One region of the Microbispora sp. GKU 823 genome, then DNA from elsewhere that is predicted to be linked to it. Evidence: predicted binding sites of a transcription regulator. Region 1 holds the regulator's gene; each other region holds the start of a gene.

Region 1 (9,952 bases):
GCCGACATCAGCCGGGGGATCGAGTCGGGGTCGAGCATGTCGTGCAGCGCGTCGTACAGCGGCCGCAGGTACGGGTCGATCTTCTCGTAGAGCGTGCCGGGCAGGAAGCCGAGCCGCTCCCCCGCCTCGACGGCGGGGCGGGTGAGGATGATCCGGTTGACCCGCTTGTTCTGCAGGGCCTTCACGGCCTTCGCCATCGCCAGGTACGTCTTGCCGGTGCCGGCGGGGCCGATGCCGAAGACGACGGTGTGCCTGTCGATCGCGTCGACGTACCGCTTCTGGTTGACCGTCTTCGGCCGGATGGTGCGGCCCCGCGCGGACAGGATGTCCAGGGACAGGACCTCGGCCGGACGGTCGGTGGCCTGCCGCAGCATGTGGATGCTGCGCTCGACCGCGTCGGGGGACAACTCGGCACCCGACCCGACCAGTTCCACCAGCTCCTCAAAGAGGCGCACGACGACGCCGCTCTCCTCGGGACTGCCGGTGATCGTGATCTCGTTGCCCCGCACGTGGATGTCGGCGCTGAAAGCGCCTTCGATGACCCGCAGCAGCTCGTCACCCGACCCGAGGAGGCTGACCATCGGCTGCCCCTCGGGGATGACTACCTTGGCCTGGGTCTTGTGGATGTGCTGTGACTCGGACATGGGCGGCCCTTGCGGCCCTGATCGCCTCCCTAGTTCCCTCCCCACTTTAGTCGCTCAGCCGGGGGGCCAGGTGAGGCCTCGTCCGCCGAGGACGTGCGCGTGGACGTGGAAGACCGTCTGCCCGGCCCCCTGCCCGGTGTTGAACACGATCCGGTAACCGGTCTCGGCGACGCCCTCCTGTACGGCCACCGCGTGACAGGTCTTGAGCAGGTCGTCGGCGAGGCCGTCGTCGGCCGCCGCCAGCGCGGCGGCGTTCTCGTGGTGGGCCTTGGGCACGACGAGGACGTGGGTGGGGGCCTGCGGGTTGATGTCGCGGAAGGCCAGCGCCCGCCCGGCCTCCAGGACGATGTCCGCCGGGACCTCCTTGGCCACGATCTTGCAGAAGAGGCAGTCGCTCACGCGCGAAAGCCTAGCCGTTGCCGCTAGTTGATGACTGCAATGATCCCCCGGGCTAGTGTGAGTGTGCGAGACTGCACCAGAAAACCCCCCTAGTGTCGGGCGAGGACACCGCTGGGCCATGCCCCCTCATGATTCGGAAGAACGTAAACCCCCCGGGGATGACGAGCGTCCTATCGATGTGACCACCGAGACCCTCGTGGCCGACAGGTCGTTGGGGACGGTGCCCGTCGGGTGGGATGCCGACATGGCCGTGACGGCGCTCTACAGCGCTCACTATCGGTCACTGGTGCGTCTCGCCGTGCTGCTGGTGCGTGATATGGCCAGCGCGGAAGAGGTCGTTCAGGATGCGTTCGTCGCCCTTCACGGCGCCTGGCGCAGGCTGAGAGACACCGACAAGGCACTGGCCTACCTTCGTCAATCGGTCGTGAATCGATCGCGTTCCGTGCTGCGGCACCGCGCGGTCGTCGAGAAGTACGCGCCCAAGGGGCTGCCGGACGCGCCGAGCGCGGAGAACGGCGCGATCGGTGAACTGGAGCGCTCGGCCGTCATCGAGGCGCTGCGGAGCTTACCGACCCGCCAGCGCGAGGCGCTGGTGCTGCGATACTACGGCGACCTGTCGGAGGCCGAGATCGCACATGCGATGGGGATCAGCAAGGGCGCGGTGAAGAGTCACACGGCCCGCGGCATGGCCGCACTACGGATGGCACTGGAGCAGTTCTCATGACCTTCCCGCCCGACGACGAGTACGGCGAGTTGCTCCGCCGTGCCCTGCGCGCGGAGGCGGACTCGGTCGTGCCGTCTCCCGAAGGACTCGAGATCATCCGCGGGCGCATCGAGCAGCGCGGTCTGCGCGGCCTGCGGAACATGCTGTGGTGGCGCGTCGGAGCGGCCGCCGCGGGGGCCGTGCTCGTGGCGGGCGCGGTCGTGATGGTCGTCCCCGGCCTGCGCGACCAGGTGGCGCAGTCCACGGGCATCGCTCCCGCCGGCGACGAGCGCGAGGACGAGAGGGACACTTCGTCGGTGAGCCGGCCGCCCAACCTGGCGCCCTCACGTCCGGCCGTGATCGTGCCCGTCACCCCGAGCCCGTCCCGCGGACGGCCCGCCCCGTCCCCGACGCACAGGGTCGGCGCGACCACCAGGCCGTCGCCGTCGCCGTCCGATCCCTGCGTCACGCCCACCCCCCAGCCCGGGGTCGATCGAGCCCGACGCGGCCCTCCCGCCGACGTGCTCGCCGACGTCGGTGACGCAGCCGCCCGCGGTGACGCCCTCGGCCTCGCGCCGTCCCTCGACGGCTCCGCCCACGTCCGCGCCCGCGGTCACCCCGAGCACGACGCCCACGGAGACGGCCACGACCGACTCGGCGACCGAGACGCCCACTCCCTGACCCGGTCCGCCCGTCATCCCGGGGTATGACGCGGCGCTCGCCCGATCACCGGGGGTCGCACCGGTAGATCGTCACGCGGCCGGAGGGCGTCGCGCCTCCTCGTTGGAATCCTGATCACGCAACTGACAGAGATCAGGATCGAAAGAGGCGAGACATGCCCGAAATGTGGCGGAAGCGGGTGGGCGCGCTCGGGGCGGCCCTGGCCCTCACCCTGGTGGCCGCGGTCCCGGCGTCCGCAGCGCCGGCGGGGGTGACGACGGCGCCGGGAATTCCGACGGTCACCGGGATCCGGCTCTCCCTGCCCGCCCCGTCGGGGCCGCTGCCGGTCGGCACGGTCCCCGTACGCCTGGTGGACCGGTCGCGGCCCGACCCCTGGGTGAAGGGACGGCCCTACCGGGAGCTGATGGTGAGCGTGTGGTACCCCGCCGCCCGCGCGCCGGGGCGCCCGGTGTCCCCTCACCTGCCGCCGCTGGTCGCCGCCGACCTCGACGCCACGTCGGCGCCCGCCCTCCTCGGCGTACGGCCCGGGCAGGTGGACTGGGCGGCGACCCGCACGCACTCCCGCCTGGACGCGCCCGTACGGCCGAAGACCGGCGGCTACCCCGTGGTGCTGTACTCCCCCGGCTACATGGTGCCGCGCTCGCTGGGCACGCTCGCGGCGGAGGACCTGGCCTCGCGCGGCTACGTGGTCGTCACGGTCGACCACACCTACGAAGCGTCCGCCGTCGAGTTCCCCGGCGGGCGGCTGGAGCGTGCCCGGGTGCGGGCGGACAGCACGGCCGACGCGATGAAGGCACTCGACGTCAGGGTGGCCGACCTGCGGTTCGTCCTCGACGTGGTCACCGCGCGGCACACCGGCCTGCCCTCCCGGCTGCCCTCGTGGCTAAGCAGGGCGCTGGACACCACCCGCGTGGCGGCCGTGGGCTTCTCGATGGGCGGCGCGGCGACGGCGCGGCTGATGTACGCCGACCACCGGGTCAAGGCGGGCGTGAACCTCGACGGCTCGCTCTTCGGCGAGGTGACCGAGCGCGGACTCGACGGCCCGTTCCTCCAACTGGCCGCGGACAGGGACGACCCTTCGTGGGAGACGTTCAGGAAGCAGCGCCGGGGCTGGAAGCGCGACCTTCGGCTCGCCGGAGCGGAGCACTACTCCTTCACCGACCTGCAGGCGCTGGTCCCGCGGATCTCGAGCGGCCTTGGCACGCCGTCCGAGATCGTCGGCACCGTCGACCCGGTCCGTTCGATCGCGGCCCAGCGTGCCTACGTGGCCGCGTTCCTCGACCTGCATCTGAAGGGCCGCGAGACCCGCCTGTTCGACCGGCCGAGTCCCGCGTTCCCCGAAGTCGGATTCCTCGGCTGACCCTCACCAGCGGCCGCAGCGGGACAGCAGGACGGCCGCCGCGGCCACGCCCGCCGTCGAGGTGCGCAGCACCGTCGGCCCCAGCAGGGCCGGCGTGGCTCCCGCCTCCCGCAACGTGGCGATCTCCTCCTCGGTGACGCCGCCCTCCGGGCCGACGACCATCACGATGTCGCCCGGCTCCTCCGGCAGGGGCAGGCGGCTCAGCGGCTCGGCGGCCTCCTCGTGCAGCACGACCGCGAGCGCCGCCGCGGAGACGAGCGAGCCGACCGCCGCGGTCGTGGCCTGCTCGGTCACCTCGGGCAGATGGAAGCGCCGGGCCTGCTTGGCCGCCTCGCGGGCCGTGCCGCGCCAGCGGGCGAGGGCCTTGGCGGCCCGGTCGCCCTTCCACTGGGTGACGCAGCGGGCGGCGGCCCAGGGGACGATGACGTCGACCCCGGCCTCGGTCATCATCTCGACCGCGAGCTCGCCCCGGTCGCCCTTGGGCAGGCCCTGGACGACCACCAGCCTCGGCCGGGGCGGCGGGACCTCGAACCGGCGCAGCACCTCGGCGGTCAGCGAGTCCTTGCCGGCCGCCGTGACCGTGCACTCGGCGACCCGCCCCGCGCCGTCGGTCAGGTCGATCCGCTCCCCCGGGCGCAGGCGGCGTACGGCGGCGGCGTGCCGCCCCTCCGGCCCGTCGAGCACGATCGTGTCCGCCGCCTGGCCGGCCGCGTCCGACAGGAACACGGGAACAGTCATGCGATCAGCTCAGCGGCCGTTGAAGGCGTCCCGCAGGCGGGAGAAGAAGCCCTGCTGGCCCGGGGAGAACTTGCCGGGCGGCCGCTCCTCTCCGCGCAGCTTCGCCAGCTCGCGCAGCAGTTCCTCCTGCTGCGGGTCGAGCTTGGTCGGCGTCTCGACGTTCACGTGGATCAGCAGGTCGCCCCTGCCGGTCTCGTTGAGCCGCTGGACGCCCTTGCCGTACAGGGGGATGACCTGGCCGGCCTGGGTGCCGGGCCGTACGTCGATCTCCTCGGCGCCGTCGAGGGTCTCGATCGTGATCGAGGTGCCGAGCGCGGCGGCGGTCATCGGGATGTGAACGGTGCAGTGCAGGTCGTCGCCGCGCCGTTCGAAGATCTGGTGCGGCCGCTCGACGATCTCCAGGAACAGGTCGCCGGGAGGTCCGCCGCCGGGGCCGACCTCGCCCTCGCCGGCGAGCTGGATGTGCGTGCCGTCCTCGACGCCGGCCGGGATCCTGACCTTGATCGTACGCCGGGTCCTGACCCGTCCCTCGCCCGAGCACTCCATGCAGGGGTGCCGGATGACGCTGCCGTACCCGCCGCACTGGGGGCAGGGTCGGGAGGTCATGACCTGGCCGAGGAACGAACGGGTCACCTGCGAGACCTCGCCGCGCCCGTGGCACATGTCGCAGGTGTCGGGGTGCGTGCCTGCCGCCGCCCCGGAGCCCTGGCAGACCTCGCAGACCACGGCCGTGTCGACCACGATCTCGCGGGTCGTGCCGAAGGCCGACTCCGCCAGGTCGAGCTCGACCCGGATGGTGGCGTTGCGGCCCCGGCGGGCACGGGAGCGGGGCCCCCGCGCGGCGCCCGCCGAGCCGAAGAAGGCGTCCATGATGTCGCTGAACGGGAAGCCCGCGCCGAAGCCACCGGCGGCCCCGGCGCCCGCGCCGCCGCCGAACGGGTCGGCGCCCATGTCGTACATGCGGCGCTTGCCCGCGTCGGACAGCACCTCGTACGCCTGGTTGATCTCCTTGAACCGCTCCTGGGTCTCCGGATCGGGGTTGACGTCCGGGTGCAGTTCGCGGGCGAGACGGCGGTACGCCTTCTTGATCTCTTCCTGGCTGGCGTCGCGTCGTACGCCAAGGGTCGCGTAGTAGTCGTTGGACACTTATGACCCCGCCAGGATCTGGCCGACGTAACGCGCCACCGCGCGCACCGCACCCATCGTCACCGGATAGTCCATTCGTGTCGGGCCCAGCACTCCGAGCCGGGCCAGTTCCTTGTCACCCGAACCGTATCCGGCGGCCACGATAGAGGTGCCGCGCAGCCCGCTATAGGGGTTCTCGGATCCGATCCGGACGGTCAGTTCGGACAGCCCGCCGGTCTCCCCCAGCAGGCGGATGAGGACGACCTGCTCCTCCAGCGCCTCCAGCACGTCCCGCAGGCCGACGCTGAAGTCGGCGGCGGCGAGGTTGGCCGTACCGCCGAAGACGATCTTCTCCTCGTGCCGCTCGACGAGCGTCTCGAGCAGCACGGACAGGATCGTGGCCGCCACCGGCCTGTCCTCGGGAGGCAGACGCTCGGGAACGTCGGCCACGGTCTCCGGCACCCGGGACAGGCCGCAGCCGTCCAGGCACGCGTTGAGCACGGCGCGCAGGTTCGCGATCCGGTCGTCGGCGATGGCCTCGGGCAGGTCGACCACCCGCTGCTCGACCCGCCCGGTGTTCGTGATCAGCACCAGCATGACCCGGCGCTCCGCGAGCGGGACGATCTCCACGTGGCGGACCGACGACCTGGTGAGCGAGGGGTACTGGACCACCGCGACCTGCCGGGTGAGCTGCGCGAGCAGCCGGACCGTCCGCATGACGATCTCGTCGAGGTCCACGGCCCCGGCGAGGAAGGTCTCGATGGCCCTGCGCTCCGCGCCGGACAGCGGCTTGATCTGCGACAGCCGGTCGACGAACAGGCGGTATCCCTTGTCCGTCGGCACCCTGCCGGCACTGGTGTGCGGCTGGGTGATGTATCCCTGCTCCTCCAGCGCCGCCATGTCGTTGCGGATCGTCGCCGGGGAGACGCCGAGGTTGTGCCTGTCCGCCAGGGCCTTCGACCCCACCGGCTCGTTGGTGGACACGTAGTCCTCGACGATGGCGCGCAGGACGGCGAGCTTGCGGTCGTCGAGCAATGTGTCACCTCCCTGTGCCTGGAAACACCGACTCTGGCACTCTGTGTTCCCGAGTGCCAAGTGTACGGCTACCACCCCACGTGGTGCGATAACGCAGGGGGCACCAAGACAGCGCAGGGCACCAAGACAGCACAGGGCGCCAGGACAGCACAGGGCACCAGGACAAGCGGATTCCAAATCCCCCGCAAGCCACGTGGTCGACTCTTGTTTCCATGCACGAGAACCAGACCCCCGATGTGACCATGCGGGTGCCCCGCCCCGTGCCCCAGACCGACGTGACCTTGCGGATGCCGCACCCCTTTCCCCCTCCGTACGGCGGTTCCCGGCCGATCCGGCCCCGGCTGCTGTGGATCTTCCTCTCCTGGGCGCTCTTCGTCGTCCTGCTGGTGGCGGGCGTCGGCGGGTTCGCCGGCGGCCTGTTCTCCACGATCGGCGACGCCGCGCCCACGACGACCTTCTCCGGCGGCAGTCGGTGAACGTCACGCTCGACCCCGCGGACAAGCCGGCGATCTACGCGGCCGTCGACCAGCCCACCGACGTCCGCTGTCAGCTCGGCGACGGCGCCGACCCGCGGGTGCGGCTGACCCGGCCCGCCGTCTCCCAGACCGTCACGCTGAACGGCACGACCTGGGAGCTGCTGTTCGAGGCCGGCGTGCCGAAGGCGGGCGCCTACCCACTCGCGTGTGAGGGCGACGGAGTCCGGTTCGGCGTCGGCAAGCAGCTCGCCGGCGAGGCCGGCTCTCTGGCGGGCGGCGCGATCGCGCTGCTGGCCCTGCCCACCGTCGGTTTCCTGGCCGCGCTGATCGTGACCATCGTCGTGCTCGCGCGCCGCCGTCGCGTGGTGTGATTTGCTAGCGTTCCCCGCATGTACGGGCGGGACGTGCTTTCCGGAGACTGGCGGCGGCCACGGCGGGGGCAGATCCCCGAGATCCCGGCCGAGCCCGACCTCGTGGTCGAGGACGCCGAGGGCCGCTTCTGCGGCGCGGTGGTGGCCTGCGACAAGGAGGCCGTGACGCTGGAGGACCGGTTCGGCCGGCGGCGGGTGTTCCCGCTGACGCCCGCCGGATTCCTCCTCGAAGGCAAACCGGTGACGCTGGTGCGCCCCCAGGCCGGCCCGAAGGGGCCGCTGCGGAGCGCCTCGGGGTCGATCGCGGTCGAGGGCCTGCGCGCGCAGGTCGCCAGGGAAAGCCGCATCTACGTCGAGGGCGTCCACGACGCCTCGCTGGTGGAGAAGATCTGGGGGCACGACCTGCGGGTGGAGGGGGTCGTCGTCGAATACCTGGAGGGCGTGGACGACCTCCCGGCCATCGTCGAGGAGTTCGGCCCCGAGCCGGGCAGGCGGCTCGGCGTGCTCGTGGACCACCTGGTGCCCGGGTCGAAGGAGAGCCGCATCGCCGCCCGGGTCTCCGGGGACGACGTGCTCGTCGTCGGGCATCCGTTCGTGGACATCTGGCAGGCGGTCAGGCCCCGGGTGCTCGGCATCCCCGCCTGGCCGGACGTGCCGCGCGGCGTGCCCTGGAAGGAGGGCGTGATCGACGCCCTCGGCTGGCGGATGGACCCCCAGGAGGCGTGGCGGCACATCCTGGGCCGGGTCACGACCTACGCCGACCTGGAGCCCGAACTGCTCGGCCGCGTGGAAGAACTGATCGACTTCGTCACGGCTGCCTGAGCCCCCGGGGCCACCCCTCCGGACGGCGGCCCCCCGGCATCCCCGCTCACGGGGACGATCTCGCCCGGAGTCGCCGGCGGCCTGGTTGTGATCCGCCGCGCCGGTTCATTCCGGGTGGACCGGCGGTGAACCCGGTCTTGATCGACTGAAGGGTGCACGCGCCTGCGTGCGTTCCCCCTTCTCGATGGAGACCCATGCGCCCCCATCCGCCAGGCATCGCCCTTGCCGCCGCCCTCCTGCTGACGGCCGGCGCCCTGCACCCAGGCGGCGTGACGCCCGCGAGGGCCGCCACCGCGGCCGACGTCACCGCCAGGCCACCAGTCTCACCCGCGGCGTCCGGCGAGCCGGCCGCCGTCGCAGCCGATCAGTCTCCAGGTTCCGGCCGGAGGCCGCCGCGCGCACGGCGAAGGCGCAGGGCACTCCGGTGGAGGTGGAGAGCGAGAAGACCGACAGCTCCTCACTGTGGGCCAACCCCGACGGCACCTTCACTCTCGAGACCTTCGCGGGACCGTTGCGGGTCAAGGACGGCGGCACGTGGCGCCCGATCGACACTACTTTGGTCCCCGATGGACAGGCGGGGCTGCGCCCCAAGCTCACACCGGCCGATGTGCGGATGTCGGCCGGAGGAGCCCGGCCATTCGGCGAGGTCCGGCGAGCGGATCGCTCGTTCGCCGTCTCGTGGGGCAAGCCCCTGCCGGCGCCGCAGGTCAAGGCGGACACCGCCACGTACAAGGACGTCGTTCCCGGCGGCGACCTGACGGTGAAGGCCCTGCCGAACGGGTTCAGCCATTCGATCGTCCTGCGCAGCCGCCCGGCCAAGCCGCTGGAGATCACGCTGCCCGTGGCGGGCAAAGGCCTGAATCTCTCCGAGGCCGGCGACAACGGTCTCAACCTGCACGACTCCACCGGCACCCTGCTGGCGTCCGCTCCGGCCCCGCGCATGTGGGACTCGACGACCGACCCCCGGTCCGGCGAGCCCGTGCACCAGATGGCGATCGACACGACTGTCAAGCAGACCCCTCAGGGCACGGTGCTGGTGCTCAAGCCCGCTGCGGGGTTCCTGTCGGACCCGGCGGTGAGGTATCCCGTCACCATCGATCCCACCAGCACGCTCACGGTGGAGACCGACACGTGGGTCCAGAGCGACATCCCGGACTCCCAGCGCGGTTCCACCGAGCTCAAGGCCGGTACCTACGACGGCGCCCACATCGCCCGCTCGTACCTGAAGTTCCGTCACGTCGACGACCTGCGCGGCACCACGATCGTGGACACCGACCTACGACTGTGGACGTTCTGGTCGTCGGTGTGCGTGGACCCCAGCGCAGGCGTACAGGCACGCCGCATCACGTCGGCGTGGGACCCGGACACCATCAAGTACGGCTCGGAACCGGCCACGACCGCGACGGGCGCCGTCACCACGAAGACGGCCTACGGCGCGGCGAACTGCCCGCAGGACTTCATGCACTGGGACACCGACGCCATCGTCCAGGCGTGGGCCGACGGCCAGCCGAACTACGGGATCCAGTTGCGCGGCGCGGACGAGAAGGACGCCTCGACCTGGAGACGTTACTACTCCTCCAACTATGTGTCCGGAGCTC
Region 2 (9,952 bases), on a different contig from region 1:
CGCCGGAGAGAGCGCCGTGGCCGGCGTGCTCGACAAGGAGCCCACCACGCTGACCGAGCTGCGGCGGGAGGCTCAGAAGGCGTACAAGTCCATCGAGGACGCGAACAGGGCGCTGGTGGCGCGGCAGAAGAAGTTCGGCGCCGTGGAGAAGGAGCTGGCGACCAAGCTGGAGAGTCTCCAGCAGGCCACGGCGGAGCTCAACAAGCTGCGCAAGCCGCTGTCCGACCTCGCCTCGTCCATGTATCAGGACCCCTCGCTCGACGGAATCAGCCCGTTCTTCCGGGCGGGCAGCGGCACGGAGACGCTCCGGAGGATCGCCGACCTCGATCACATCGTCGCCGGGCGGAACAACGTGCTCGGCGACGCGGTGAAGCTGCTGGAGCGGCAGCAGCAGCTCGCGCAGGAGGCGCAGGAGCTCCGGGCGGCCAGCCTCCTGCAGGAGGCGCAGCTGAGCGCGCAGGTCACCGTTCTGCGCAAACGCTCCACGGCTCTGGTCCGGTCGCTGACCAAGGCGCTGATCAAACTCGGCGTGAAGATCGGCGATGGAACGCAGGGGGCGGGCGGCTGTGACCCGACCAGGATCAGTCAGGCGGAGCAGTATCCGAACGGCCTGCTGCCCAAGAACATCCTGTGCCCCCTGCCGCAGGCCGGAGAGGAACTGCGGGCGGACGCGGCGATCGCCTTCGCCGATCTCAACATCGCCTACAAGAAGCGCTTCGGCACCTCGATGTGCATCTCCGACAGCTATCGCAGCCTGAGCGAGCAGCAGTCCATCTACTACCGGCGGCCCGGCTTCGCGGCCACGCCGGGAAAGAGCAACCACGGCCTGGGGCTCGCCGTCGACCTGTGCGGCGGAGTGCAGAACTTCCGTTCCGTTCAGTTCAACTGGCTGGAGGCCAACAGCAAGCGGTATGGCTGGATGCACCCCGACTGGGCGTATCACAGCCCCTTCGAGCCCTGGCACTGGGAGTACGACCCCAAGCTCGGCTCCCAGCTCTGACATACACACGCAGGCCGACCTGTGCCGCCATCGAGGAGCGGCACGGACGGATCCTCGGCGCCGGGCGCTACGCCGGGTTCAAGGAGATGCTCCAGCAGGTCATGCCTGATCGGCGTTCTCCGCCGCCCGGCAAGGCCGGTCAGTGGGGGTGAATGGTCACCGAGAGCCTGCCCTGTGCCTGCGCCTGGGCGAGCTGGGCCGCCTGCCCGGGGGTCGTGGCCAGCACGAGCAGCGCACCGCCGTCCGTACGGCCCGGCGGCCGGGCGATCACCCGCACCTCCTGGGCGACGGTCCGGGCCTGGAAAGGGCCCTCCTCGAAGGCCGCCAGGATGTCGATCACGTCTCCCGGCGACAGCAGGCGGGCGGCGTCGGGATCGGCGATCCTGACCGGCGTCGCGACCATCCCCGGCGTCCCGGCCATCCCCGGCCCAGCGGCCGAAGCCCCCGATTGCGTGGCCGGGGCCCACTGCCCCGAGGCCGGACCACCGCCGGCCGGCCCTCCGGGCGCCTGACCGCCGGAGCCCTGCCCACCCGGCTCCTGCCCGCCGGATGCCTCGCTGTTCAGGGATTGGCGGAACAGGCCCGGCCCGAGCAGCCGTGCGTCGGTGAGGAGTTCACCCCGGCGCAACGGGCCGGCGAGCACGCGGCCCGAGACCGGGGCGCCGGGCGCGTACGCCCCGGCGGGCACCGTGTCGGGCGGGAGCCGTACGACCACGACGTCGGAGGCGGCCAGCCGGCCTCCGGGGAGGTCGCGGGCGGCGGCGAGGACCTCCACCCCGTCAGGGGTACGGACGGCCAGCAGCACACAGGCCACCGCCAGACCGGCGAGGACGGCGGCGATCGGACGGCGACGGCGCGCCGTCAGCCGTCTCAGATCACGCATGACCACCTCGTGTCAGGGGAGCTCGATCGGCAGCTTGATCCCGTCGAGGGCGTTGCCGCAGGGGCAGGGACGCTCCTCCGGAAGGGCCACGACGACCTGCGCGACCAGAGTGCGCATCCGCTCCACGTTGGCGGCGAAGAAGGCCAGGACCTCTTCGTGGGTGACCCCCTCGCCGGCCTCCACGCCGGCGTCGTGGTCGGTCACGAGGGCGAGCGTCGTGTAGCAGAGGGCGAGTTCGCGGGCGAGCACGGCCTCGGGGTGCCCGGTCATGCCGATGATCGACCAGCCCGCGCCAGAGAACCACTTCGACTCGGCCCGGGTGGAGAAGCGAGGGCCCTGGACCACGACCAGAGTGCCGCCGTCGACCGTGTCCCAGCCCGTCTCGCGCGCCGTGGTCACGGCGGCCGCCCGGCCCGAGGGACAGTAGGGGTCGGAGAACGACACGTGCACGGCCCCGCCCGCGTCGTAGTAGGTCTGCTCGCGGCCCTGTGTGCGGTCCACGAGCTGGTCGGGGATCACGAGGGCGCCCGGGCCGATCTCCGGGCGCAGGGACCCGACCGCGCTGGGCGCGAGCACCTGGCGGACGCCGAGGGACCGCAGGGCCCACATGTTCGCCCGGTAGGGGATGCGGTGGGGAGGGAAGGTGTGGCCGCGACCGTGCCGCGGGACGAACGCGACGGTCCGCTCGCCGATGCGGCCCACGGTGATCGAGTCACTCGGCGGGCCGTACGGCGTCGTCACGTCGATCTCTTCGGCGTCCTCCAGCAGGGAGTAGAACCCCGAGCCGCCGATGACCCCGATGTCTGCGCGATTGACCATGGGCCGACACTAGCGAACGGCGCCGCACACCCGCCGCGTCCCGCCGACCCCCTGTGGATAACCTCAGGCGGCCGCGGTGGAGCCGGACGACGACGTGCTCGACGAGGAGGTGCTCGACGAGCTCGTGGAGGCCGCGGGCTCCTTCTTGCCCGAGTCGCCGGACGGCTTCGAGGACGACGTCGTCGTGGTGGACGTGGTCGTCGACGAGCTCGACGAACGGCTGTCGGTCCGGTAGAAGCCGGAGCCCTTGAACACGATGCCAACGGCGGAGAAGACCTTGCGCAGCTTGCCCTGGCAGGCCGGGCACTCCGTGAGCGGGTCGTCAGAGAACTTCTGGACGGCCTCCAGCTGCTCACCGCAAGCGGTACAGGCGTACTGGTAGGTAGGCACTCGCTCCTCCTGAGACTGGCACTCGACCGGGTCGATTGCTAATGGTAGGCAATCAACAAGCCCAAACGCCACTCCAGCCCGGTTTATTGCCCCGCGCCGTCCCATTCGCTCAGGCCGCGGTCCGCCTGCGAACCAATCCGCGCACCCCGGGCGGCAGCGGTCAGCCGCCGCGTTCGCCGTACCAGCCGGCGAGCTTGCCGCGGCGGCTGACGGCGCGCAGGCGGCGTTCGACCGTCTCCCGCTGGGCGGCCGTGGTGACCACGAGAAGCTGGTCGCCCGCCAGCAGCCGGGTCGTCTGCGTGGGCACGAACGACTGCCCGTTCCGTACGACGAGCGTGACCATGGTGTTCGCGGGCAGCCTGAGCTCGAAGATCTCCACACCGTGCATGAGCGAGCCGCGCGGGATGCGGACCTGCAGCAGGTCGGCGTTCAGCTCCTCCAGCGGCGCGGCCTCCACGTCGAGGTCGCGGGCCTCGCCCTCCGCCGCCAGGCCGAGCAGCCGGGCGAGGTACGGCAGCGTGGGCCCCTGCAGGATCGTGAACACGATGACGATGATGAAGACGTCGTTGAACAGGCCCTTGGCCCCCGGCAGACCGGCGGCCCAGGGGATCGCGGCCAGCACGATGGGCACCGCGCCGCGCAGCCCGGCCCACGACAGGAACACCTGCTCGCGCCACGACAGCGAGCCGAGCCGCAGGAGCCGCACCACCACCCCGGACACCAGCACGGACGCCGGCCGGGCGAGCAGGACCAGCAGCAGGCCCGACACCAGGGCAGGGACGATCACGCCGGGCAGTTCGCGCGGATCGGCCAGCATGCCGAGCATGACGAACAGCCCGATCTGGGCGAGCCAGGCGGCGCCCTCCGCGAAGCCGCGCGTGGCGGCGCGGTGCGGGAGCCGGGCGTTGCCCAGGACCAGCGTCGTCAGGTACACCGCGAGGAACCCGCTGCCGTGCAGCAGCGTCGCCCCGCTGTAGGTGACGAACGCCAGCGCCAGCACCGCGATCGGATAGAGGCCGGAGGCGGGCAACGCGACCCGGCGCAGCGCGTACACCCCCGCCGGACCCACGGCGAGGCCGACGGCCGCGCCGATGACCAGTTCGACGGTGGTGTCCAGCAGGACGTGCGGCAGCGAGAGGGTCAGCGACGAGCCCGCGCTCAGCATGATCACGAGGATGACGGTCGGGGCGTCGTTGAAGCCCGACTCGGCCTCCAGGATCCCGGCGAGCCGGGGCGGCAGCGGCAGTCGCCGCAGCACGGAGAACACGGCCGCCGCGTCGGTCGACGCCAGGAACGCGCCGAGCAGCAGGGCCATCCGCCACTCCATGCCGAGCAGGACGGCGACGGTCGCCGCGAGCACGACGACGCTGACCGCGATCCCGACCGTGGCGAGCACGAGCGCGGTCGGCACGGCGGCGCGTACGTGGTTCCAGTTGGTGGTGAGACCGCCTTCGGCCAGGATCACGGCGAGCGCGACCATGCCGAGTTGCTGGGCCGTCTGGGCGTTGTCGAAGTTGATGCCGACGATGCCGCCCTCGCCGAGCAGCAGGCCGAGGCCGAGATAGATGAGCAGCGTGGGAAGGCCGGTGCGGTGCGCGATCCGTACGGACGCGATGGCCGCGATGACGACGGCGGCGGACAGAAGCAGCCAGACGTTCAGACCCACCCGCTCCCTTCGCCGTCACTTAGACCAATCTTGTCACATCTGTACCAATCGGGCGATTCCGCTCGGAAGGGCGGCGAAGCGTACGCGCTGGTCGTGCGGCTCCGCGGGAACCCCTTCCATCAGCTCGCCCTCGTGCAGGAGCGCCACCGTGGGCACGTTCGGCCCGACGCGGGCGAGCGCCCGGTCGTAGAAGCCGCCGCCGCGGCCGAGCCGTACGCCGGTGACCCGGTCGACGGCCAGGGCCGGCGCGATGACCAGCGCGGCGGTGCGGATCGCGTCGACGCCGCGCCGGACGTCCACGGGCTCCATGATTCCGTTCGGGCCGGGCGCCAGCGAGTCCGGGCCGTCGTACACCGCCCAGTCGAGGTCGCCGTCCAGGCGCTGCACCGGCAGCATCACCGTGGCGCCGTGCTTCCACAGGGCCAGGATCAGCCCCTGGGTGGACGGCTCGGTGCCGGTCGACCAGTAGCAGGCCACCAGCCCCGCCATCTGCACCCACGGCTGGTCGAGGAGTAACTCCCTGATGGCCGCCGACGACTCGCGCAGCGTCCTGGGATCGAGTTCCGACCGGCCGCGCAGGATACGCCGACGCAGGTTCATCTTGTCCAAAGACTGCTCCGTTAGTGTCTACTCATGGCTGACTTCGATCCCGTGACCAAAGCCGTCGTGCCCGCCGCGGGTCTCGGCACCCGCTTCCTTCCCGCGACGAAGGCGACCCCCAAGGAGATGCTGCCCATCGTCGACAAGCCGGCCATCCAGTACGTGGTGGAGGAGGCCGTCTCCGCCGGGCTGCTCGACGTCCTCATGGTGACCGGCCGCAACAAGCGCTCGATCGAGGACCACTTCGACGTAGCGTACGAGTTGGAGGACGCTCTTCGCGCCAAGGGCGACGAGGAACGGCTCAACCAGGTGAAGGAGCCCGTCGACCTCGCCACCATGCACTACGTGCGGCAGGGCGAGCCCAAGGGTCTCGGCCACGCCGTCCTGTGTGCCAAGCAGCACGTCGGCCACGAGCCGTTCGCCTGTCTGCTCGGCGACGACATCATCGACCCCCGCGACCCGCTGCTCAAGCGCATGATCGAGGTGCGCGCGACGTACGGCGGCAGCGTCGTCGCGCTCATGGAGGTGCCGCGCGAGCAGGTCTCCCTGTACGGCGCCGCCGCCATCGAGCCGACCGACGAGGACGACGTCGTCCGCGTCACCGACCTCGTGGAGAAGCCCCCGGCCGACGAGGCGCCCTCCAACTGGGCCATCATCGGCCGGTACGTGATCGACCCCGCCGTGTTCGACGTGCTGGAGCGCACCCCGCCCGGGCGCGGCGGCGAGATCCAGCTCACCGATGCCCTGCGCACGCTGGCCTCGATGGGCCCGGAGGAGGGCGGTCCGGTGCACGGCGTGCTGTTCCGCGGCCGTCGCTACGACACCGGCAACAAGCTGGAGTATCTGCAGACCGTGGTGCAGTTCGCCGCGAACCGGGACGACCTCGCTCCGGAGTTCCTGCCCTGGCTGCGGGAGTTCCTGGACAAGGCCGGACAGTGAGCCGATGAAGCCAGTCGACCGCCACCTCGCCGACATCCTCGCGACGGTGCGACCGCTCGCACCGCTCGAGGTCGAGATCGAGGCCGCCCTCGGCGCCGTATTGGCCGAGGACGTCGCCTCGCCCGTTCCGCTGCCGCCGTTCGACAACTCGGCGATGGACGGCTACGCCGTACGGGCCGAGGACGTGGCCGCCGCGCCCGTCACGCTGCCGGTGATCGGGGACGTGGCTGCGGGCGACGGCGGGCTGAACGCCCTCGGCCCCGGCCTGGTCACCCGCATCATGACCGGGGCGCCCCTGCCCGCCGGCGCCGACGCGTCGTCCCGGTGGAGTGGACCGACGGCGGCACCGCCCGCGCACGGATCGACAGGCCGGCCCCGCTCGGCAACGCGATCCGGCGGGCGGGGGAGGACGTGCGGGCGGGCGACGTGGTGCTCCGCGAGGGCGCCAGGATCGGCCCCGCCCAGATCGGCATCCTCGCCGGGGTGGGCCGGCGCCGGGTGCTGGTGCGGCCCCGGCCGAGGGTGGTCGTGCTGTCCACGGGTGCCGAGCTCGCCGAGCCCGGCACCCCGCTGGGCGCGGGCCGCATCTGGGAGTCCAACAGCTTCATGCTCGCCGCGGCCGTACGCGAGGCCGGGGCGGAGGGGTTCAGGGCCGGTTCGGTGACCGACGACCCCAAGGAGTTCATGGACACGCTGGACGCCCAGCTCCTGCGGGCCGACGCCGTGATCACCAGCGGCGGCGTCTCGATGGGGGCGTACGAGCCGGTCAAGGAGGCCCTGTCCCCGCTGGGCACGGTGACGTTCGAGAAGGTCGCCATGCAGCCGGGCATGCCGCAGGGCTTCGGCGTCGTGGGGCCGGACCGGGTGCCGATCTTCACGCTGCCGGGCAACCCGGTCTCGTCGTTCGTGTCGTTCGTGCTCTTCGTCAAGCCGGCCTTGCGGGCGATGCAGGGCCTGCCTGCCGGTCCGCCTCCGACCGTACGGGCGGCCGTGACCGCGCCGCTGCGCTCCCCCGAGGGGAAGCGGTCGTACCTGCGGGCCGTGCTGACCCGGGAGACCGTGGCGCCGGTCACCCGGCAGGGCTCGCACCAGCTCGCGGCGCTGGCCGGGGCGAACGCGCTGATCGTGGTGCCCGAGGACGTGACCTCGCTGCCCGAGGGCGCCGAGGTGGAGGTGATACCGCTATGAAGCTGACTCACGTGGACGAGTCGGGCGCCGCCCGGATGGTGGACGTCTCGGAGAAGGACGTCAGCGCGCGCACCTCCGTCGCGACGGGCCGGGTGCTGCTGTCGCCGGAGGCGGTGGCCGTGCTGCGCGCGGGAGACGTGCCCAAGGGCGACGCGCTCGGCGTGGCGCGGATCGCCGGGATCATGGGCGCCAAGCGCACGCCCGACCTCGTGCCGTTGTGCCACCCGATCGCCCTGACCGGCGTGAAGGTCGACCTGGCCGTCGTGGACGAGGGGGTGGAGATCACCGCCCGGGTCCGTACGGCCGACAGGACGGGCGTCGAGATGGAGGCGCTCACGGCCGTCACCGTCGCGGCGCTCGCGCTGGTGGACATGGTCAAGGCGGTGGACCCGGCGGCGGTGATCAGCGACGTACGGGTCGAGGAGAAGACGGGCGGCAAGACCGGCCACTGGACCCGTTCCGGACAGGAGTAAGGGCGTTGCGCGCTTTGGTGGTGACGGTGTCCAACAGGGCGTCCGCGGGCGTCTATGAGGACCGCTCCGGGCCGCTGCTTGCCTCCCTCCTGAAGGAGGCGGGCTGCGACCAGGTGGACGGGCCCCGCGTGGTCCCCGACGGGGACGCCGTCGAGGCCGCGCTGCGCGAGGGCGTCGCCGCGGGCTACGACGTGATCGTCACCACCGGTGGGACCGGGGTGACGCCCCTCGATCTCACCCCGGAGATGACCCGGCGGGTGCTGGACCGGGAGATCCCCGGCATCGCCGAGGCCGTACGCCTGGTCAACCGGGAGAAGGTGCCGACGTCGATCCTGTCCCGCGGCCTCGCCGGGCAGGCCGGCAGGTCGCTGGTGGTCAATCTGCCCGGGTCCTCGGGCGGCGTACGGGACGGCATGGCCGTGCTGACCCCGATCCTGGCTCACGTGGTCGACCAGATCCACGGGGGCGATCATGCGCGCTGAGACCGGGGCGCGTCCCGCGTGGCGCGTTGACCGTGTTCCGGTGGATGATTGACGAATGGATCGACTTCGCGGCTGGCCGGCGTCCATGGCCGAGGGGCCCGTCGGGCTGCGGCCGCTGCGCCTGCGTGACGTGCGGGACTGGCGCGACACCCGTCTGCGCAACGCCGAATGGCTCCGCCCCTGGGAGCCGAGCAACCCCGAGACCCCCCTGTTCCGCACCGGCCTCGGGCCGTACGTCTCGATGGTCGGCACGCTGCGCCGCGAGGCCCGCCAGGGGATGGCCATGCCCTGGGTCGTCACGTACGAGGGACGGTTCGCCGGGCAGCTCACCGTGGGGGCGATCGTGTGGGGGTCGGCCCGCTCCGCGCAGGTGGGCTACTGGGTCGACGGCGCGCTCGCCGGGCGGGGCATCATCCCGACCGCGCTCGCCATGGCGGTGGACCACTGCTTCTTCACGACCGGTTTACACCGGCTCGAGGCCAACATCCGGCCGGAGAACCACGCCAGCCGCAGGGTCGTGGAGAAGCTCGGATTCCGCGAGGAGGGCATCCGCCGGCGTCAACTGCACATCGACGGCGCTTGGCGCGACCACATCTGCTACGCGCTGACCGTCGAGGACGTGCCGCGCGGACTGCTCGTCCAGTGGCGCCGCACGATGAACTCGGCCGCCCGCCGCAGCGAGTCCAGCCCCGGTTAGGAGGCGGCGCCCGGCCGGCTGCAATCGAAGGACAAACCGATCACTAGCGGGTGCTGTGATGCTCCGTGGCGGTAACCGAAACCGCGTCACGGGAGGCATCCACATGAGGAAGCGGGCTCCGTCCATCGCATCCCGGCCGCCGCTGGCCCAGCGGTAGCAGAGCGACCCGCGTGCCTGTGGGGATCGCGCGCTCGCACGGGATCGAATTACATGAAGAGCTTTGACGATCTCGCGACACACCGGACTGAATGCTCGTCATTCAGTGACACACAGTCCTACGGTGCGTGACGTGAACACCTCTCCGCCGACACAGGGCCACGGACGTGTTCACCATGCCCATCGCCGGAGGGCGTGGGGGTGGGCGCATGGGTAGCGCCCTGCTCTACCTGGCCATCGTCGTCATGTGGCTCAGCGTCCTGCTGCCCATGTGGCTGCGCCGGGACCGGCACACCGACGACGATCTGTTCGAGGAGCAGGCGGAGGCGTCCACGCTGTCCGAGTCGCTCGCCGACGACTCCCCCGGAGGCCGCCACTGCCGACGACGCCGACGGCACCCGTGACGTGGACGGGGGGCGACGCCGACACGGGTGGTCACCCCGCCGGCCGCGTCCGCGGACTCCGCCGATCCCGCCGCGTCTTCCGTCGCGCGCCGGCCGAGGCCGTCACCCCGGACCAGATCGCCGCGGAGCGCACGCGCGGGCCCGCCGTGTCGCCGCCCACCGCCGCGCCCGGATCCTCGCCCGGCGCCGGCGGCGGCTCCTGTGGAGCATCCTGCTCGTGCTGGCCTCCGTGGTCACCGCGGCCGTCCGCGTGAT
Region 3 (9,952 bases), on a different contig from region 1:
GCCTCCCGCGCCGCGCTGCGAGCGATGCGTGAGCACGCGCAGTCGCTGTCGGCCGACGCCGCCGGCGACTGGGTGTCCCAGCAGGTCCTGCAGGGCCTGCTCGACCAGCGGGTGGCCGCACTGGCCGACCACCCCGACGCGCCGCTGTTCTTCGGCCGGTTGGACCGCGCGGCCGGCGACGACCTGCCGAGCACGGTCTACGTCGGCCGCAGGCACGTCCACGACGAGAGCAGCCGGCCCCTCGTGATCGACTGGCGCGCCCCGATCTCGCGCGCCTTCTACCAGGCCAGTCCCGCCGACCCCATGGGGATCGCGCTGCGCCGCAGGTTCGGCTACCAGGGCGGCGACCTCACCGCGTACGAGGACGAACCACTCGACGGCCGAACGCTCGGGCAGAGCAGGCTGCTGACCGAGGAGATCGAGCGGCCCCGCACCGGCCCGATGCGCGACATCGTGGCGACCATCCAGCCCGACCAGGACGAGATCGTCCGCGCCGACCTCGGCGTGACCGTCTGCGTGCAGGGCGCGCCGGGCACCGGCAAGACGGCCGTGGGCCTGCACCGCGCGGCCTACCTGCTGTTCACCCACCGGGAGAAGCTGTCACGCTCCGGCGTGACGATCGTCGGGCCCAACCGGGCCTTCCTCTCCTACATCTCCTCGGTGCTGCCCGCGCTCGGCGAGGTGAAGGTCGACCAGACGACGGTGGCCGGCGTCCTGGGCGGCCATGCCCATCCCGAGGATCCCGCGGTGGCCGCCGTGAAGGGCGACGCCCGCATGGCCGAGGTCGTCAAGCGGGCGCTGTGGCTGCACGTCACCAAGCCGGCCGAAGGGGTGCTGTTCACCAAGGGCATCAACCGCTACCGGGTGGCCGATCACGAGGTGCGTGAGATCGTCGCCTCGCTGCGCGGCACGACGAGGTACGGCCCGGGCCGCACCACCCTGGCCCAGCGGCTCGCCCACGCCGTGCTCGTGCAGATGGAACGGCGCGGCGAGTCGCCCGACGACCGGGTGCAGGACGCGGTGGCCCGGTCGAAGCCGGTCAAGGCCGTGCTCGACGCCGTCTGGCCGAAGCTCACCCCCGAGCAGGTGCTGTTCCGGCTGCTGTCGGACCCCGAGTTCCTGGCCAAGGCGGCCCGGTCGGACCTCTCCCCGGAGGAGCAGCAGCTCATCGTGTGGCGCAAGCCGTACAAGTCGCACCGGTCGGCCAAGTGGACGGCCGCCGACGCGGCGCTGCTGGACGAACTCGGCGACCTGATCGAGCGGACGCCGTCGCAGGGACACCTCGTGGTGGACGAGGCGCAGGACCTGTCGGCGATGCAGTTGCGCGCGCTCGGACGCCGCTGCCGCACCGGCTCGGCGACCGTGCTCGGCGACCTCGCGCAGGGCACCACGCCCTGGTCGGCGCGTTCGTGGAAGACCGTGCTCGACCACCTCGGCCAGCCCTCGGGCGAGGTCACCGAGCTCACGCTCGGCTTCCGCGTGCCCCGCGAGGTCCTCGACTTCGCCGCGCGGCTGCTGCCCTCCGTGGCGCCGGAGCTCGCCCCGCCGCGCTCGCTGCGTCCCGGCGCCGGCTCCCTGTCCGTACGCCGCGAGACCGACGTCGCCGCCGCCCTTCCCGAGGCCGTACGGCAGGCCCTGGCGCAGGAGGGCTCCATCGGCGTCATCGCGGCCGACTCCGGTCTTCCCGCGCTCTCGGCGGCCCTGGAGGCCGCCGCGGTGCCGCACACGGTGCTCGGCCCCGACTCGACGGGCGACGACCGGGTGCTGCTGGTACCGGCGACGCTCGCCAAGGGCCTGGAGTACGACCACGTGATCGTCGCCGAGCCGGCCGCGATCGCGGAGGCCGAGGAGCGCGGCCTCGCCCGCCTCTACGTGGTCCTCACCCGGGCGGTAACGTCACTGACCGTCCTGCACAGCCGTGACCTGCCCGAGGAACTGCGATGAACCCGCCCGATGTACGCATCCGCCACGGAGCGCTCGACGACGTCCCCGCCGTGCTGCGGTTCTGGCTGGACGCCGCGGAGAACACCGACAGGCACGACGACGCCGGCAAGGTCGTGGCTCTGATCGAGCGCGACCCCGAGGCGCTGCTCATCGCCGAGATCGACGGCCGAATCGCCGGCACGCTCATCGCCGGGTGGGACGGCTGGCGCGCCCACCTCTACCGGCTCGCCGTGGACCCGGCCCACCGGCGCATGGGCATCGGATCGCGGCTGATCCGGGCCGCCGAGGAGCGGTTCAGGAAGTTCGGCGCGTTCCGCGCGGACGCGATGGTCCTGCACGACAACGCCCTGGCGCACCACGCCTGGACGGCGGCGGGATACGCGATGCAGACCGACTGCGCCCGCTGGGTCAGGCGCCTCACCTGAGGCGCTACAACGGGAAAGGGCGGCTCCCCCGAGGGGGAACCGCCCTTCCGTTGAGACGAAGCAGGCAGATGGATCAGAAGTCCATGTCGCCGCCGCCGGGCATGGCGGGGGCCTTCTCCTTCTCGGGCTTCTCGGCGATGACGGCCTCGGTCGTCAGGAACAGCGCCGCGATGGACGCCGCGTTCTGCAGCGCCGAGCGGGTGACCTTGGCCGGGTCGATGATGCCGGACTCGAACATGTTGACGTACTCGCCGGTCGCGGCGTTGAGGCCCTCACCAGCCGGGAGGTTGCGGACCTTCTCCACCACGACGCCGCCCTCGAGGCCGGCGTTGACGGCGATCTGCTTCAGCGGCTCCTCGAGCGCCTTGCGGACGATCGCGGCACCGGTGGCCTCGTCGCCGTTGACCTCGAGCTTGTCGAACGCGTTGGCGCCGGCCTGCAGCAGAGCCACGCCACCGCCGGGGACGATGCCCTCCTCGACCGCGGCCTTCGCGTTGCGGACGGCGTCCTCGATGCGGTGCTTGCGCTCCTTGAGCTCGACCTCGGTGGCCGCGCCGGCCTTGATGACGGCGACGCCGCCGGCCAGCTTGGCGAGGCGCTCCTGGAGCTTCTCGCGGTCGTAGTCGGAGTCGGTGCGCTCGATCTCGGCGCGGATCTCGTTGACCCGGCCGGCGATCTGCTCGGCGTCACCGGCGCCGTCGACGATCGTGGTCTCGTCCTTGGTGACGACGACCTTGCGGGCGCGGCCGAGCAGGTCGAGGGTGGCGTTCTCGAGCTTGAGACCGACCTCCTCGGAGATGACCTGGCCACCGGTGAGGATGGCGATGTCACCCAGCATGGCCTTGCGGCGGTCGCCGAAGCCCGGAGCCTTGACGGCCACGGACTTGAACAGGCCGCGGATCTTGTTGACGACCAGGGTGGCCAGGGCCTCGCCCTCGACGTCCTCGGCGATGATGACCAGCGGCTTGCCGGACTGCACGACCTTGTCGAGCAGCGGGAGCAGGTCCTTGTTCGCCGAGACCTTGGAGTTGACGATCAGGATGTACGGGTCCTCGAAGACCGCCTCCATGCGCTCGGGGTCGGTCACGAAGTAGCCGGACACGTAGCCCTTGTCGAAGCGCATGCCCTCGGTGAGCTCCAGCTCCAGGCCGAAGGTGTTGCTCTCCTCGACGGTGATGACGCCTTCCTTGCCCACCTTGTCCATCGCCTCGGCGATGAGGGCGCCGATCTCGGTGTCGGCGGCGGAGATGGAGGCGGTGGAAGCGATCTGCTCCTTGGTCTCCACGTCCTTGGCGAGCTTCGACAGCTCCTCGCTGACGCGCTCGACGGCGGCCTCGATGCCCTTCTTCAGCGCCATCGGGTTGGCACCGGCGGCCACGTTGCGCAGACCCTCGCGGACCAGCGCCTGGGCGAGCACGGTGGCCGTCGTGGTGCCGTCACCGGCGACGTCGTCGGTCTTCTTCGCGACTTCCTTGACGAGCTCGGCGCCGATCTTCTCCCACGGGTCCTCGAGCTCGATCTCCTTGGCGATGGAGACACCGTCGTTGGTGATCGTGGGGGCGCCCCACTTCTTCTCCAGCACGACGTTGCGGCCCTTGGGGCCGAGGGTCACCTTCACGGCGTCGGCGAGCTGGTTCATACCGCGCTCGAGACCGCGCCGGGCGTCCTCGTCAAACGCGATCATCTTGGCTGCCATTAGGCTAGACCTCCCAGTAGCAGGGTGTCTTCAACGGACCGAGCCGACGCCCGCGACGGCTTGGACCCGCTATCCCTGCGCGGGCCCCATCGCCCCGATCCCGGTTGTTGTCACTCTCGACCTCAGAGTGCCAAACAAGTATTTAGCACTCTACCCCTGAGAGTGCAAGCGGAAGCCGTTCTGACCAGCTTGGACGGTATGCCCAGACCAGTGCGAAGCGGGAGACACCGAGCGAGCCTACGAGCGAAGCGGGAGACACCGAGCGAAGCGGGAGACACGCGGAAGGCCCGGCACGCGGTGTCCGCGCGCCGGGCCTTCCAAGGTCGATGACGGGATCAGACGGCCCGTACGGCTTCCGCCTGCGGGCCCTTCTGACCCTGCGTGATGTCGAACTCAACCCGCTGACCCTGCTCGAGGGCCTTGTAGCCGTCCATCAGGATTGCCGAGTAATGGACGAACACGTCCTTACCACCGTCTACCGCGATGAAGCCGTAGCCCTTGTCCGCGTTAAACCATTTGACGGTGCCCTGCGCCACTTCCGACTCCTCTTGCTGGGCTGGGGACCACACCCAAGAAGCCCCCGGTTTTGTCGATCGTCCTCGACCATACCCGTGTCAAGGCGTAGGACAACAGAGTCAATCCGCAAACTACTACTTGGCGTTCGCTCAAAGCGGGATCGAAGAATATTCACTTTGCTGTTGAATAGTTGAGAGCTGCACCATTTGCCATGGCACCGCATGACTTCTTCACCGACAGAAGTGCATGTCAGGTGCTCGGCCCCGGCGCGGCGGCTCAGCCTCCGGCGACGGCGGGGATGACCGAAATCTGCACCCCGTCCGGCGTGGCGGTGTCCAGACCGTCGGCGAATCGGACATCCTCTTCCCCGACGTAGACGTTGACAAAACGCCGGATCTTACCCGTCTCATCCAGGATGCGCCCGCCGATGCCGGGGTAGTCCGCGTCCAGCTTCTGCAGGACCTCCCGGAGCGTTCCCCCCTCCCCGCTCACCTCCGCGGCTCCGTTGGTGTACGTCCGGAGAATCGTCGGAATCCGCACGGAAACGCTCATTGTTCGCTCGCTTTCTTACTACCGATGGGCCTTTTGAAACGCTTTCAGTTGGCGAATGCCGCACGGAACGCGTCGAGAGAGGGACGGATGACGGCGGCGGGACGGGCGTGCTCGGACACCGCGTCGAGTGTCTTCAGCCCGTCGCCGGTGTTCAGCACCACGGTCTCGGCGTCGGGGTCGAGACGGCCCTCGCGCACCAGCTTGCGGAGCACGCCGACCGTGACGCCGCCCGCGGTCTCGGCGAAGACGCCCTCGGTCCTGGCCAGCAGGCGGATGGCCTCGACCACTTCCTGGTCGTTCACGTCCTCCACCGCGCCGCCCGTCCGCCGCGCGATGTCGAGCACGTACGGCCCGTCCGCGGGGTTGCCGATCGCCAGGGACTTGGCGATGGTGTCGGGCCGCACCGGCTGCACCACGTCCTGCCCGGCCTTGAACGCCCGGGAGACCGGCGAGCAGCCCTCGGCCTGCGCCCCGAAGATCCGGTAGGGCCGCTCCTCGACCAGCCCCAGCTTGATCAGCTCACGGAAACCCTTGTCGATCTTGGTGAGCTGAGAGCCGGAGGCCACCGGGATGACGATCTGGTCGGGCAGCCGCCAGCCGAGCTGCTCGGCGATCTCGTACGCCAGCGTCTTGGAGCCCTCGGCGTAGAAGGGCCGGAGGTTGACGTTGACGAAGCCCCACTTCTCGCCCAGCTCGTCACCGATGAGCTCGGAGCAGAAGCGGTTGACCTCGTCGTAGTTGCCGTCGATGGCGACCAGGCGGCCACCGTACACGGCGGCCATGGTGACCTTGGCCGGCTCCAGGTCGGAGGGGATGAACACGCAGGAGTCCAGCCCGGCCCGGGCGGCGGCCGCGCTCACCGCGCCGGCGAGGTTGCCGGTGGAGGAGCACGACAGGGTGTGGAAGCCGAAGTTGCGCGCGGCCTCAAGCGCGATCGCGACGACCCGGTCCTTGAAGGAGTGGGTCGGGTTGCCGGAGTCGTCCTTGACGTGAAGCGACCGCAGGCCCAGCTCGGCCGCCAGCCTGTCGGCCTTCACGAGCTTGGTCCAGCCGGGCTGGAGGTTGGGCTTGGCCGCCACGCCGGCGGGAACGGGGAGCAGGGAGCGGTACCGCCAGATGTTCGCCGGGCCGGACTCGATGTCCTCCCGGCGAACCTCGCCGAAGTCGTACGCCACCTCAAGGGGGCCGAAACACTCCGTACAGGCGAAAATCGGACCGAGGTCGTAAAGAGCGCCACATTCGCGACACGAAAGGCCGGTGGCGGGGCCGAACTCGACGGTGTTCGCGGCAGTGTTAGCGGCAGTGCTGGTGTGCGCCATGAAGCGAGGCCTTTCCCTCATCTTCGCTCGCGACCACCTTGGCCGCGAGCCGGAATTGGCACCTGTCCCGGCCGGGCCTCGTGGGCACGAGTTCGACACCGGGGAGGTTGCCGGGGCTTCGCAGGGCCGGTCCCTCCACCCCTCTGGATGAGCATGTTCAGTTGTAGGACCTTCCGAGAAAGGTCTCTAGCACTGTACCCCGGCGTCCCCGGTGTCCGTTCCGACGTCTCACATGGCGAGACGTTTCGTATCAGCCGTACGCCTCGCCGAGTGCGCTCTGCACGTACTTGCGCGCCTGGTGGATACGGGACTTGACCGTTCCGAGGGGGATCTTGAGCTGGTCGGCGACCTCCGCGTAGTCGAGCTGGCAGATGTCGCGCAGCACGAGCGCCTGGGCGAGGTCGGGCCGCTCGGCCTCCAGCGCCTCCATCGCGTCGAGCAGGTCGAGCCGCGACCCGGCGATGACGCTCACCCGCCGGGGATCGGGCCGCTGCTCGGGCAGTTCCTCCGCCTGCTCCGACGAGCGCCGCTTGAGCGAGCGGTAGGTGGTCCTGGCGCAGTTCACGGTCACGATGTGCAGCCAGGTGCTGAACTTGGCCCGCCCCTCGAACCTCGCGATGTTGCGCGCCACGGCGAGCAGCGTGTCCTGCGCGGCCTCCTCGGCGTCCTGCCGATACGGTAGAAGGCGCTCGCAGTGCCGCAACACGTCGGGCTCGATGCGCCGCAGCAGTTCACCGAGCGCGCGGTGGTCCCCCTGGGCAGCCGATCGGGCCAGGTCCTCGGTCGTGTCGTCCAGTGCCATGCCGTATTCAGCCCTCCCGCGATCGGTTGACATCCTATTGACGGAGGTCGGCTTTTATTAATCTTCCGGCATGCGCGCCCGCTCTGATCGAGGGAACCCCAAGATGAGCAGCACCGTTCTGATCGCGTCCAACCGGGGTCCGGTGTCCTTCACGCTGTCGGACGACGGCGGCCTGACCATGCGCAGGGGCGGCGGCGGACTCGTCTCCGGCCTGTCCGAGGTGGTCAAGGACACCGACGTCCTGTGGGTCTGCGCGGCGCTGTCGGACGGTGACCGGGGCGCGGTGCGTCACGCGCCCGGCGGGCGGCTCGACCGGGCGTTCGAGACGGGGCCGATCCGCATGCTGGACATCCCGCCCGCGGTCTTCCACCGGGCCTACAACGCCGTGGCCAACTCGACTCTCTGGTTCGTCAACCACCTGCTTTACAACACGCCCTTCTCCCCCGAGTTCGGCACGCGGTTCCGCCGCGAGTGGGAGTCGTACCGCACGTACAACGGGGCCTTCGCGCTGGCCCTGGCCGAGGAGGCGGCCCACCGGGCGCGCGTCATGGTGCAGGACTACCACCTGACGCTGACCCCGGCGATGCTCCGGGTCGAGCGGCCCGACCTGCGCATCGCCCACTTCTCGCACACGCCCTGGGCGCCGCCCGAATACTTCGCGCTGCTGCCCGAGGACGTCGTGGCCGAGGTGCTGACCGGCATCCTCGGCGCCGACCACGCCGGGTTCCTCACCGCGCGCTGGGCCCGCGCCTTCATGGACTGCTGCGAGACGCTGCTCGGGGCCCGGGCGGACCACGCCGCCCGCACGGTGACGTACGAAGGGCGGACCACCAGGATCGGCGTCCACCCGCTGGGGGTGAACGGCGAGGCGCTGCTCGCCCGGGCGGGCGAGCCGGACGTCGAGTCGCACATGACCGTGATCAGGGACCTCGTGGGCGATCGCAAGCTGATCGTGCGCATCGACCGCACCGAGCTTTCCAAGAACATCGTGCGCGGCCTGCGGGCCTACCAGGAGTTCCTGGCCGCCCATCCCGAGTGGCACGGCCGGGTCGTCCACCTCGCGTTCGCCTATCCCTCGCGGCACGACCTGCCGGAATACCGCGAGTACACGGCGGCCGTGCAGCGCTGCGCCAAGGAGATCGAGGACGAGTACGCGACCGAGGACTGGGACCCGCTGATCCTCAACGTGAACGACGACTACCCGCGCTCGCTGGCCGCCTACCGGCTGGCCGACGTGCTGCTCGTCAACCCGATCAGGGACGGCATGAACCTGGTGGCCAAGGAGGGCCCGATCCTGTCGCCCCGGTGCGCGCTGGTGCTGTCCCGCGAGGCCGGCGCGGCGGCCGAGCTGGGGGCCGACTCCCTGCTCGTCAACCCCTACGACGTGTCCGGCACGGCGGCGGCGCTGCACGAGGCGCTGACGCTGCCGGAGCAGGAGCGGCTCACGCGCGGCCTGCGGCTGCGGGAGGCCGCCACCGCCCTGCCGCCCCAGCGCTGGTTCGAGGACCAGCTCGCCGCGCTGATCTAGACGGGGCGGCTGACCGGCTCTCGTGCCCGGATGATCTGCTGCGCTACCCTTGCCTGGTTTTGGACCGCAACATAAAGGTCACCAGGGACAGCCCCACCTGGTTGATCTATCTCCAGCTCGCCACCTTCGCCACCTACCTGTACGGCATGTCGGCCGCCCTGCCCCTCCTGCGCGCCGAACTCGGCGTGTCCCAGGCCGTCGGCGGGCTGCACGGCACCGGGATGGCGCTCGGCGGCATCGCCGGCGGGCTGGCCCTGCCCACGCTGACCAGGCGGTTCGGGCGCCGCGTCGTCACCTGGGCCGGTTTGGCCGGGATGAACGCCGGGGTGCTCCTCGTCCTGGTCGGGCACGCGCTCCCGTTCACGCTGGCCGGTTTCACGCTCGCCGGCGCCTGCGGTTCGACGGCGCTGTACGTGATGATGGCGGTGCTCAGCGACCACCACGGCCCGGCGGGGGCGGCCGTCATCAGCGAGGCCAACGCGGTCGCCGTCATCGCCGGAATCGCCGCCACCTACGCCTTCAGCGTGGTGGCCGAGTCGCCGGCCAGCTGGCGGCCCGCGCTGTTGGTGCCCGTGGCCTCCACCCTCCTGCTGGCCCTGGTCATGGGCCGGGTCTGGGTGCCGCCGGCGCCCGTTCCGCCGCGGTCGCCGTCGCCGTCCGCGGCCTCCGGCAGAATCCCGTACGGCTGGCGCTTCCACGTCGCCGGAGCGGTCCTGCTGTGCTGCGTGGCCCTCGAGTTCGCCTTCAACCTGTGGGCCGCCGAGTTGCTCTCCCAGCGGACCGGACTGTCCGCTGGCGTGGCGGCGACCGGGCTGAGCGCGATGCTGGCCGGCATGGCCGCGGGCCGGTTCGGCGGCGCCCGGCTGGCCCTGCGCTTCGCGCCGGGGTCGGTGCTGCTGGGCTCGCTCGGGGTGACCCTGGCGGGCTGGGCGCTGTTCTGGGCGGGAACCTCGGCGCCGGTCTGCTACGCCGGGCTCGCGCTCAGCGGGCTCGGCATCTCGGTCCAGTTCCCCATGGGCCTCACGCGCATGATCGAGGTGTCGGGAGGCCGGCCGGACCAGGCGTCGGGCACGGCCTCGATCTGGGCGGGCATGGGCTCGGGCAGCGGGCCGTTCGTGCTCGGCGCGCTGGGCGACGGTTTCGGGACGCACACGGCGTTCCTGCTCGCGC

Evidence for each region. The regulator HrcA, encoded in region 1, represses chaperone genes, less so after heat shock. The targets are predictions, from matches to a motif close to TTGGCACTCTCNNNNNGAGAGTGCCAA.
Region 2: the regulator HrcA is predicted to act here: its motif matches at 3,108-3,134, upstream of B1L11_RS04050 (FmdB family zinc ribbon protein).
Region 3: the regulator HrcA is predicted to act here: its motif matches at 4,208-4,234, upstream of groL (chaperonin GroEL).

What each region holds. Positions count from the first base shown of each region.
Region 1 is NZ_MWJN01000001.1:144,323-154,274, reverse strand. Features, by position in the region: gene B1L11_RS00680 (PhoH family protein) at 1-644, opposite strand, end outside; gene B1L11_RS00675 (histidine triad nucleotide-binding protein) at 699-1,043, opposite strand; gene B1L11_RS00670 (SigE family RNA polymerase sigma factor) at 1,288-1,767, shown strand; gene B1L11_RS00665 (hypothetical protein) at 1,764-2,456, shown strand; gene B1L11_RS00660 (lipase) at 2,582-3,787, shown strand; gene B1L11_RS00655 (16S rRNA (uracil(1498)-N(3))-methyltransferase) at 3,791-4,525, opposite strand; gene dnaJ (molecular chaperone DnaJ) at 4,535-5,671, opposite strand; gene hrcA (heat-inducible transcriptional repressor HrcA) at 5,672-6,685, opposite strand; gene B1L11_RS00640 (hypothetical protein) at 6,898-7,161, shown strand; gene B1L11_RS00635 (hypothetical protein) at 7,158-7,532, shown strand; gene B1L11_RS00630 (DUF3097 domain-containing protein) at 7,551-8,354, shown strand; gene B1L11_RS00625 (DNRLRE domain-containing protein) at 8,779-9,952, shown strand, end outside.
Region 2 is NZ_MWJN01000004.1:115,256-125,207, forward strand. Features, by position in the region: gene B1L11_RS04035 (D-alanyl-D-alanine carboxypeptidase family protein) at 1-1,000, shown strand, start outside; gene B1L11_RS49690 (SAF domain-containing protein) at 1,140-1,883, opposite strand; gene B1L11_RS04045 (S-methyl-5'-thioadenosine phosphorylase) at 1,896-2,702, opposite strand; gene B1L11_RS04050 (FmdB family zinc ribbon protein) at 2,766-3,092, opposite strand; gene B1L11_RS04055 (potassium/proton antiporter) at 3,253-4,758, opposite strand; gene B1L11_RS04060 (5-formyltetrahydrofolate cyclo-ligase) at 4,792-5,358, opposite strand; gene galU (UTP--glucose-1-phosphate uridylyltransferase GalU) at 5,392-6,297, shown strand; partial or broken gene glp (gephyrin-like molybdotransferase Glp) at 6,302-7,485, shown strand; gene moaC (cyclic pyranopterin monophosphate synthase MoaC) at 7,482-7,958, shown strand; gene B1L11_RS04080 (molybdenum cofactor biosynthesis protein B) at 7,964-8,440, shown strand; gene B1L11_RS04085 (GNAT family N-acetyltransferase) at 8,496-9,137, shown strand; gene B1L11_RS04090 (hypothetical protein) at 9,503-9,697, shown strand; gene B1L11_RS04095 (hypothetical protein) at 9,915-9,952, shown strand, end outside.
Region 3 is NZ_MWJN01000086.1:20,466-30,417, reverse strand. Features, by position in the region: gene B1L11_RS33165 (AAA family ATPase) at 1-1,944, shown strand, start outside; gene B1L11_RS33160 (GNAT family N-acetyltransferase) at 1,941-2,369, shown strand; gene groL (chaperonin GroEL) at 2,443-4,065, opposite strand; gene B1L11_RS33150 (cold-shock protein) at 4,401-4,601, opposite strand; gene B1L11_RS33145 (MoaD/ThiS family protein) at 4,858-5,133, opposite strand; gene thrC (threonine synthase) at 5,178-6,452, opposite strand; SAM riboswitch class I at 6,467-6,606, opposite strand; gene B1L11_RS33135 (RNA polymerase sigma factor) at 6,703-7,254, opposite strand; gene B1L11_RS33130 (trehalose-6-phosphate synthase) at 7,358-8,782, shown strand; gene B1L11_RS33125 (sugar MFS transporter) at 8,842-9,952, shown strand, end outside.